2 regions of the Pararhizobium sp. LjRoot238 genome follow, and region 2 is predicted to be linked to the other one. Evidence: predicted binding sites of a transcription regulator. Region 2 holds the regulator's gene; the other holds the start of a gene.
What was found. The regulator LexA, encoded in region 2, represses DNA repair genes until DNA is damaged. The targets are predictions, from matches to a motif close to TGTTCNNNNTGTGTTCNG.

Region 1: recA (recombinase RecA) is a predicted target of LexA. The motif match lies at 3,136-3,153, and genes of this name have one in related genera.

Annotation. Positions count from the first base shown of each region.
Region 1 is NZ_CAXUPP020000001.1:3,326,711-3,331,721, reverse strand. It holds gene alaS (alanine--tRNA ligase) at 1-1,692, opposite strand, end outside; gene recA (recombinase RecA) at 1,918-3,009, opposite strand; gene ACSQ3F_RS16125 (carbohydrate kinase family protein) at 3,246-4,193, shown strand; gene ACSQ3F_RS16120 (pseudouridine-5'-phosphate glycosidase) at 4,225-5,011, shown strand, end outside.
Region 2 is NZ_CAXUPP020000001.1:3,463,899-3,468,909, reverse strand. It holds gene ACSQ3F_RS16890 (RNA-directed DNA polymerase) at 1-70, shown strand, start outside; gene ACSQ3F_RS16885 (hypothetical protein) at 86-220, opposite strand; gene ACSQ3F_RS16880 (hypothetical protein) at 680-838, opposite strand; gene ACSQ3F_RS16875 (hypothetical protein) at 1,176-1,394, shown strand; tRNA gene ACSQ3F_RS16870 (tRNA-Cys) at 1,710-1,783, opposite strand; gene lexA (transcriptional repressor LexA) at 2,040-2,756, opposite strand; gene ACSQ3F_RS16860 (hypothetical protein) at 2,993-3,340, shown strand; gene ACSQ3F_RS16855 (hypothetical protein) at 3,412-3,687, opposite strand; tRNA gene ACSQ3F_RS16850 (tRNA-Asn) at 3,881-3,955, shown strand; gene ACSQ3F_RS16845 (class I SAM-dependent methyltransferase) at 4,187-5,011, shown strand, end outside.

The DNA.
Region 1 (5,011 bases), 140 kb from region 2:
ATGGTTGGCGCGCAGCCGCGAGCGGCGGGCGTGATCGACGGTGAGCGCAGCGGCGTCGTCGACCTTGACGGTGCCTTCGTCCACAACGCAGGAATGCACAAACAGGCCTTCACCACGCTTCTGCGTGTCGGTCACCGTCAGCTTGGCGCCGTCGGTTGAAATCACACCTGTGTCGCCCATCTGGCCGCCGGATTCGCCGTAGAACGGCGTTTGGTTGAGCACGAGCTGAACCGTCTCGCCCTTGGACGCGGTCTCGATCGCCTTGCCGTCGCGCACGATTGCCTGAACGACGCCTTCGGCGGTCTCGGTGTCGTAGCCAAGGAAATCGGTTGCCCCGAGCTTTTCCTTGAGTTCGTACCAGATGGTTTCCGTCGCCTTGTCGCCGGAGCCGGACCAGGAGGCGCGCGCCTCCGCCTTCTGCCGTTCCATGGCGGCGGAAAACGCATCGGTGTCGACGCCGATGCCGCGGGCGCGTAGCGCGTCCTGCGTCAGGTCGAGAGGGAAACCATAGGTGTCGTAGAGCTTGAAGGCGGTTTCACCGTTCAGCCGGTCGCCTTCCGAGAGATCAGCCGTCGCATCGGAGAGAAGGCCGAGGCCGCGCTCCAGCGTCTTGCGGAAGCGGGTTTCCTCGAGTTTCAGCGTTTCGGAAGTCAGCGCTTCGGCGCGCATCAACTCCGGATAGGCGCGGCCCATCTGGCTAACCAGCGCCGGCAGCAACTTCCACATCAAGGGCTCCTTGGCGCCGAGCAGCTGCGCATGGCGCATGGCGCGGCGCATGATGCGGCGAAGCACGTAACCGCGGCCTTCGTTCGACGGCAAAACGCCATCGGCAATCAGGAAGGCGGTGGAACGCAGATGGTCGGCGATGACGCGGTGGCTGGCGCGGCGGTCGCCTTCAGCCTTGACGCCGGTCGCCTCTTCGGAGGCCTCGATCAGCGTGCGGAACAGGTCGATGTCATAATTATCATGTTTGCCCTGCATAAGGGCAGCGACGCGCTCGAGGCCCATGCCGGTGTCGATCGACGGACGCGGAAGATTGACGCGCTCCTCCTTCGTCACCTGCTCGTACTGCATGAAGACGAGGTTCCAGATTTCGATGAACCGGTCGCCATCCTCATCCTTCGAGCCCGGAGGGCCGCCCCAGATATGATCGCCGTGGTCGTAGAAGATTTCCGAACAGGGGCCGCAGGGACCGGTATCGCCCATCGCCCAGAAATTGTCGCTGGTCGGGATGCGGATGATCCGGTCGTCGCTGAAACCGGCGATCTTCTTCCAGAGGTCAAAGGCTTCATCGTCCGTGTGATAGACGGTGACCAGCAGGCGCTTGGCGTCAATGCCGAAATCCTTGGTGATCAGGTTCCAGGCAAGCTCGATCGCCCGCTCCTTGAAATAATCGCCAAACGAGAAGTTGCCGAGCATTTCGAAGAAGGTGTGGTGGCGCGCGGTATAACCGACATTGTCGAGGTCGTTATGCTTGCCGCCGGCACGCACGCATTTCTGCGCCGTCGCAGCCGTCGAATAGGGACGCTGCTCAAGACCGGTGAAGACGTTTTTGAACTGCACCATGCCGGCATTGGTGAACATCAGGGTCGGATCGTTGCGCGGAACCAGCGGGCTCGACGGCACGACCTCATGGCCGTTCTTCTTGAAGTAGTCGAGGAACGTCGACCGGATTTCATTCACGCCGTTCATAGTGCGCCCTTACCTCTGCATCAGACGTCCGCGACCAACATGGCCGGACCGCGAACCGGAAAACTCTTGAAAATCGCGGATCGCCGGATATTCGCTGATCCTACACCCGCCCATTTGGAACACAGGCTTTTATCGTCCGCGCCAACCCCTGTCCAGACGGCAAAAGAAAACCGGCCGCCCTGTCAAGGAGCGGCCGGCGACGTCATCCGGCAAAATCAGACGATCCTATGCCAAAGCGGCATCGTCATCGCCATCGCCGGCTTCCGGTCCGCCGTTTTCGAGGAATTTTTCGGCGATCAGGCCGGCATTCTGGCGAAGCGCAAGTTCGATCTCGCGCGCCGTATCCGGGTTGTCGCGCAGGAAGGACTTGGCGTTCTCGCGGCCCTGGCCGAGACGCTGGCTGTTATAGGAGAACCAGGCGCCCGATTTTTCGACGATGCCGGCCTTGACGCCAAGGTCAACGAGTTCGCCGGTCTTGGAAACGCCTTCGCCATACATGATATCAAACTCGACCTGCTTGAAGGGAGGCGCCATCTTGTTCTTGACGACCTTGACGCGGGTCTGGTTGCCGACGACCTCCTCGCGCTCCTTCACCGAACCGATACGGCGGATGTCGAGGCGCACCGAGGCGTAGAACTTCAGCGCGTTGCCGCCCGTGGTCGTTTCCGGCGAGCCGAACATGACGCCGATCTTCATGCGGATCTGGTTGATGAAGATCACCATGCAGTTCGACTTGGAGATCGACGCGGTCAGCTTGCGCAGCGCCTGGCTCATCAGGCGGGCCTGCAAGCCCGGCAGGCTGTCGCCCATTTCACCTTCGATTTCAGCGCGCGGCACGAGCGCTGCGACCGAATCGATGACGAGAACGTCGATCGCGCCGGAGCGGACCAGCGTATCGGTGATTTCCAGCGCCTGTTCGCCCGTATCCGGCTGCGAGATCAGAAGATTTTCGAGATCGACACCGAGCTTGCGGGCATAGACCGGATCAAGCGCATGTTCCGCATCGACGAAGGCGCAGATTCCGCCTTTCTTCTGAGCCTCGGCAATCGTCTGCAGTGCGAGCGTCGTCTTGCCCGAGCTTTCCGGCCCGTAGATTTCGACGACGCGCCCCTTGGGCAACCCGCCGATGCCGAGTGCGATATCCAGGCTCAAGGATCCCGTCGAAACGGTTTCGATCTCGACAATGCTGTCCTTCCCACCGAGCTTCATGATCGATCCCTTGCCGAACGACCGTTCGATCTGGGAGAGTGCCGCTTCAAGTGCCTTGCTTTTATCCACCGATTTGTCCTCTACGAGCCGCAAAGAGTTTTGTGCCATTTGATCCACCTTTAGGTTATGGAAGCTGCTGAGGCAATGAAGCCGCCGATGAAAGCTATGTACACTTTTTGTTCTCATTTTGCAAGAGACGTCTATGGAATTGAATCCATGTAATAAATGACTGAATGTTCTATTCTTGTTCCGGATTTTTCAGAGGCCGGTAAAAAAGTGGAATAGAAAATGCAGCCAAGAGACTCGCTGAACGAATCGGATCGCAGGGGCACACGGGAAAACGCATGACAGGCAGTAAAGTTTCCATCTTCGGCGGCGCGCATCTTGACCGCCGGGGGCGTATCTCCGGCACGACGGCTCCGGGCGCGAGCAATCCGGGCACCTGGTTCGAAGAGGCCGGCGGCGGAGGCTTCAACGCGGCGCGCAATCTGGCGCGGCTCGGGCTTAAGGTTCGCATGATCAGCCCGCGCGGCGGCGATGCGGCCGGCGAGACGGTCGCCCAGGCCGCCGCCGCCGCGGGCGTCATCGACAACCCGTTCGTCTTCCTCGATCGCAAGACGCCAAGCTACACGGCCATTCTCGAAAACGACGGCAATCTGGTGATCGCGCTCGCCGACATGGATCTCTACCGGCTGTTCTCCCCGCGGCGGCTGCAGCAACGCGCCATGCGGGAGGTTGTTTCTTTGAGCGACCTTATCGTCACCGATGCCAATCTGCCGGAAGAAACCCTCGCGAACCTCATCCAACGGGCCGCGCAGGAAACAAAGCCGGTCGCTGCCATCGCCATTTCACCCGCCAAGGTCGTGCGTCTTTCAAACAGCCTCGCTGGCATCAGCTTTCTGTTCATGAACGAGGCGGAAGCGCGCGCCCTGACGGGCCGGGATGCGACTGAGGCTGCAGAATGGCCCACCCTTCTACAGGCCGCCGGTCTTTCCGGCGGCGTCATTACCCGCGGTGGCAGACCGGCGATCGCATTTCGGCAGGGGCAGACCATCAGCGTCGCCCCGCCTGCCCTCGATACGCTGGGTGATGTTACCGGCGCTGGCGATGCGCTGGCCGCGGGTTTCCTAGCGGCATTTCTGGAAGGGGAGCCGCTGGACATCTGCCTGCGTTCCGGTGTCGCTGCTGCCGGTATCACCGTGCGCTCGCCGCTCGCCGTGTCGGAAAAAATGTCGCGTGAGATGCTGAGAGAAGCAATTCGGCTTGTGCCGCCAGCTGAAATCCTGTCATGAACGCGCCTTAAAAAGCCATAGAGGACCCGCGATGACCAAGCCGTTTTCACCCCTTCTGCCGATGGAATATTCCAACGAAGTCGCGGCCGCCAAGGCGCGCGGCGCGCCGCTCGTGGCGCTGGAATCGACCATCATCACCCATGGCATGCCCTTCCCCGGCAATCTGGACATGGCCCGCAGCGTCGAGGCGATCATCCGCGAGGAAGGCGCCGTGCCGGCAACGATCGCCGTCATCGACGGGATCTTGCACATCGGCCTGGAAGACGCGCAACTGGAAGCGCTGGCTAAGACCGAAGGCGCGATGAAGCTGTCGCGCGCCGATCTCGCCTTTGCGATCGCCGAACGCCGCACCGGCGCGACCACGGTCGCGGCGACCATGATCGCGGCGGCCCGCGCAGGCATCCGCGTCTTTGCGACCGGCGGCATCGGCGGCGTTCACCGCAAGGCCGAGGAGACATTCGACATTTCCGCCGACCTCGACGAACTGGCCCGCACCAACGTGATCGTCGTCTGCGCCGGCGCCAAGGCCATCCTCGACATTCCGAAGACGCTCGAAGTGCTGGAAACCCGCGGCGTTCCGGTCGTCACCTATGACAGCGACATCTTCCCGGCCTTCTGGTCGCGCGATTCTGGCCTGAAGAGCCCGTTGATGCTCAACAGCCCGGCGGCAATCGCCAATTTCCAGAAGATGCGCGACCTGCTCGGTGTCGATGGCGGCATGCTGATCGCCAATCCGGTGCCTGAGGAAAACGAGATCCCGCGCGACGAGATGGAAATCTACATCGCCCGCGCGCTCGACAATGCCGAACGCGACGAGA
Region 2 (5,011 bases):
AGCCGATGCAGATGAAGCCATGACTCTCGAAGAAATCGAGTTGTTCATTCAAAATGCAGATAACTATTGATGTGGACATTCCGGTTCACGCCGCGATCGCGAACTCCTGATCAAACACCGCCGGCGAGAGCGTGGGGAACGTCAGGATGACGGCTGCCTTCTTGCAGTAGTAGTGCATCTTCGAGATACACGCCTTGCTGCCGTATCTCGAAGTTGACACCTTCGTAACGAACGACGACCCGCAGCATTCGCATTGCCGGAGGTGACGCTGGTCTTTGCGGGCGGCCTGGTAACACGGACGGCTGCAGAATTTGTTCACCTTCATGATTGACGGAAGAAACAAACTTTTAATCAGTATGTCCAGGGTTCTAATCCCTGCGCGCTCACCAAAAAAGTCAAATAAATCAAATCATTACTGGCGATTCCGGCTTGCCTCCTCGAGCATTTTTGCATTGGGGTTCCGTTTGGCGTCTTTGATCGCAATTAGCATTACCGCGCTAGCCTACTCGTGCCTAAATCCGCCGGCGCGCAAGGAGGGAATTGTATGGAATTGTCAGAAGCTGTTGGCATTACAATCGTCGTGACAGGTATTGGCGTTTGGATGAATGCGTTTTCCAAGTAGTTGAGCCTTGGGAGGCATTACGTGGAAGTCTAGATTGCCGCGGCTTACTAGGAGCGCTCAGCCGGTGACTTTATCGGTGATTGCGATGACCGTCGTCAGGGCCGGTGTATTGGTCTGCGCCCAAAGCTGGTATCCCACCACGCTCGCCAAAATGGCCGACCAAATGGCGAAATCCCCGATACGAAACAGTGGTTCTCTCTTTTTCATCACAGTCATCTCAAATCCAGATTTTCTGAAGACAATATCGCACCGGGCGTTCAATTTTAGAAGACGACGTTCAGTGAACACAGCATTTCAGATTGAACAATAGGGCGCTGTCACCGCGGGAACCAACCCCGCGCGCTGGTGGTCGGGCCAGCGCGAATTTTGAAAGCCGGAGCGGCACTTTCTGACGGGAATCACGCGATAACGATTCACTCGATCGCCAAATTGTGCTAGGTTCCGCATGGAGGCAGACCACACCGGTTGTTGCGACCCGGCTCTGTTTGCCTATCGGATCGCCAGTGCAGTCTTTGGACTGGGATTTGACCCATCCGCGGTGAAGGAGAACGCCATGCATTACAGCGTGCAGTTTTTCACCTGGACGCCAAAACAGGGCGTTCATCAAGTCGGCTCGACGATCGAGATCGATGCGGTCAATGCAAAACTCGCGGCCGTGTCACTGTTGGGCCTGAGGCTGGATGAGACCGGTGCGGCCAAGAAATTGGCAGTCCGCGTCTGGAATGCGCCGGACGACAGCAAGGCCGATTGCGAATGCTTCTACTATCATTGACGACCGGCCGCATTCCGCAGCGAGGCTCTCCCTCGCTTCGTCGCCATTGATTCGGTTTTGCGAACGGCGTGGCTTATCTCCACAGGATTGCATCGTCTCCGGCGGCCGCGTCGCCCCGTGGCGCATATGGAACGCACCTTTGCCGGTTTTCGCGAAACGTCGGAATTGTTCGTTCAACGCGGCGAGAGGCGCGTCGTCGGCCGCTGGCCGGCGAGAACATCACGCCAATATCCGTTCATGGCGGCGTGATGCAACAAGGCTGCCAACATAGTTGAAGCGGCGACCCTATCCAATTGCGAATATTGTGGAAAATTTTGGAGGCCTCGCCCGGAATTGAACCGGGGTACAAGGATTTGCAGTCCTCTGCGTCACCACTCCGCCACGAGGCCTCGTAACGATCATCACTTAATCGTGACGGGCGTTTAGACCGATTTCCGATCCAGTGCAAGACGCCTTGACCGAATTCCAGTTTTTTCTCATGGGCGAAACCAGTCTCCCATCCGTTGCCGCTTCGCTTCGTCAGGAAATGCCGCGCATTGCTGGATGCGCCAGTCCGCCAGCGCTCATTGTCACGCCGCCGCTACCGTCAATTTCCAAAGAAAATCAGCCGTCTGCATCCGCTGGCGTTCGTATTCGGCCTGCCGCTTAATGGTAACGTCGGATCAGACCCACCAGTTTGCCTTGAATCTTCACCCGGTCGGGGCCGAAAATCCGGGTCTCATAGGCAGGGTTGGCAGCCTCGAGCGCGATCGATGCGCCCTTGCGGCGAAACCGCTTCAGAGTCGCCTCCTCATCGTCCACAAGGGCGACGACAATCTCTCCGGGGTTGGCGCTGTTGGTATTGCGGATGATGACGGTGTCGCCATCGAGAATGCCGGCCTCGATCATCGAGTCGCCGCGCACTTCCAGCGCATAATGTTCGCCGGCCCCGACCATCTCGTGCGGCACGGAAATATCGTGCGTATTGTTCTGGATCGCCGAGATCGGCACACCGGCCGCGATTCGCCCCATGACGGGGATGGAGACAGAACTGTTCTCATTGTTGGCCGCTGCGGGTTTGGCAGCGGTCGGCGCCGGCGGAGCGCCGCGGCTGCCCTGGATGACGCTCGGCGAAAAGCCGCGCTTGGGCTGGAGGCTCATGGAATAGGCCTCCGGCAGCTTGATAACTTCAAGCGCGCGAGCCCGGTTGGGCAGACGCCGGATGAAGCCGCGCTCCTCGAGCGCCATGATCAGCCGATGAATGCCGGACTTGGAAGCGAGGTCCAGCGCATCCTTCATCTCGTCGAAGGACGGCGGCACGCCCGATTCCTTCATTCTTTCGTGAATGAACAGAAGCAGTTCCTGTTGCTTGCGGGTCAGCATGAAAGATCACTCCGGAATCGAGAAACAAATCAAGAACGAACACTATATGTTCCATATGTGTTCCGCAAGCCCCTAAAATTCGTTGAACTTTTTCAAAGCGCGAATTTTTTGGCATGCCGCGCCGAAAACCGGCATTCAGCACGCCGCCAAGGAACATTTGCAACCGTCCGTCCGTTTTCCGCCCATGTTGAACCCATTGGAGCGGCACGGTCTGGCGCCGTTGCGAGGAGGCTGAAATGGCAGGCCATGCCGATGAACGCGGCAACAAGGTTTCGACCGAAGACACGAACCGGACCGTGAAGGTCAGCGCGGTCGAGGCGTGGCAGGGGTTGCTGGGCCGCCCGGTATTAATGGTTCTGATCGGCAGCCTCGTGCTTGCCCTCATTGCCTTGGCGGGCGCCGAGATGTTCGGCGAAAGCACCGGCAATGATGCCGCAACGCAGGTTCAGGAAACGACGCCTGCGGCCAAGGATGCGGCCCCGGCCGATCAGGGTACCGTCAACAATACGCCGGCGACAGGCAAACAGATGCAACCAGCCCCGACCGACAAGGATCCGACCCCGCAAACCGGTTCCGGCGGCTAGGAAAGCCATCCTGCCACGTCATGGTTGAAGGCCTTCCGGCCCCGGCGCGCCTTTGCAGATTGGCACCGGATTTACGACGTCTGCCGCTTGCGCGCCCACCAGACGGAAAGTCTGCGGCGCTGGCGCCGGACGAAGGCGAGGTCATGCGACAGCACGATCAGGCCCAGGGGCACCATCCAGAATCCCAAAACCGGCAGAAAACCCAGGATGCCGCCAAAGAGCAGCACGGCGCCAAGGGCAATGCGCAAGGCCCGCGATTGAGGCAGGCGCAGGCGCCACGACCCGAGAATGAGTTCATGCGTGCTCGCATCGATACCGAATTTTTTCGTTTTCTGCGGTTCTGCCATAAACTCACCTGTCGAACTCTCGATGCAGTCCATCGGAGAGGGATTTCAATTGCTCCCGCTTCGCGCGGGCACGCTCTCTCCAGATGGGGAGTTCTCCACAGTCAGACAAGATTGTGCACTTTTTTTGAAAAACCGCTTGGCAAATCGGAAAAGCATTTGTATTAGCAGCCTCACTTCTGCAGCGCGCAGATGATCCCTGGTAGCTCAGCGGTAGAGCATTCGACTGTTAATCGACAGGTCGCCGGTTCGAATCCGGCCCGGGGAGCCAGTTTCAAAGGGCTGCACTTGATGGTGCAGCCCTTTTTCGTTACATATTTTCAATGATGCGAGACCGGCCAGCCTGCCCTTAATCGCCTCGACCCTGTTCACAACCGCATTGTCGCCTATACTCTCGGTGCAGTTTCGCGCGCATTGCAGCGGGATCGCTGTCCTGTCGTCCGACGATATTTGCGCTGGGACGACGGGCTTGGTGCGCCGGCTCTGACGGCGCGGGATCACAATGACAACCGAAAAAGTGTCGCTGACCGAAGAGAAGGAAACCCTCCTCATCACGCTTTACGCGAAGGCCGGGGAAAGCCGCCTGCCGGATTCGCTTCTGCAGGATCGTTTCGCCGCCGAGGTCGTCAGCCGGATCGACTATGACTTTTCGAGGCTGAAAATCGATCGCGACGTGATGATCAGTGTGGCGTTGCGCGCCCATATTCTCGACGGCTGGACACGTGACTTCATCACACGCCATCCCGACGCGACCGTCCTGCATCTCGGCTGCGGGCTGGACAGTCGCATATTCCGCATCGATCCGGCGTCGAACATCCGCTGGTTCGACGTGGACTATCCCGAGGTTGTCACGCTGCGCCGCAAACTCTATCCCGGGCGCGACGGTTATAGCCTGATCGGGTCGTCCGTGACGGACCCGAATTGGCTCGCAGATGTGCCCGCCGACCGTCCGACGATCATTGTCGCCGAGGGGCTTTTTCCTTATCTGCCGGCCGACGAGGTCCCGAAGCTGCTGCGGCGGCTTACCGCGCATCTCTCGCGCGGTGAGTTGGTCTTTGACGGCTATAGCCGGCTCGGACTGGAACTCATCAGTTGGCAGCCTTCGGTGCGCGCGACCGGAGCAAGCCTGCGTTGGGCGATAAGCGATCCGCGCGACCTCGAAAAGCAGGTTCCGCGGCTGAAACTGCAGACTGAACTGCCGGCCTATGATCCGGAAGGTTACGATCCGAGACAGATCGCCAGGCTATCCTGGGCGGCGCGTCTGACGATTCTCGCCTTTGCCGCAGTCCCGGCCCTTGGGCGAATCGGCTGGCTCTTGCGCTATCGG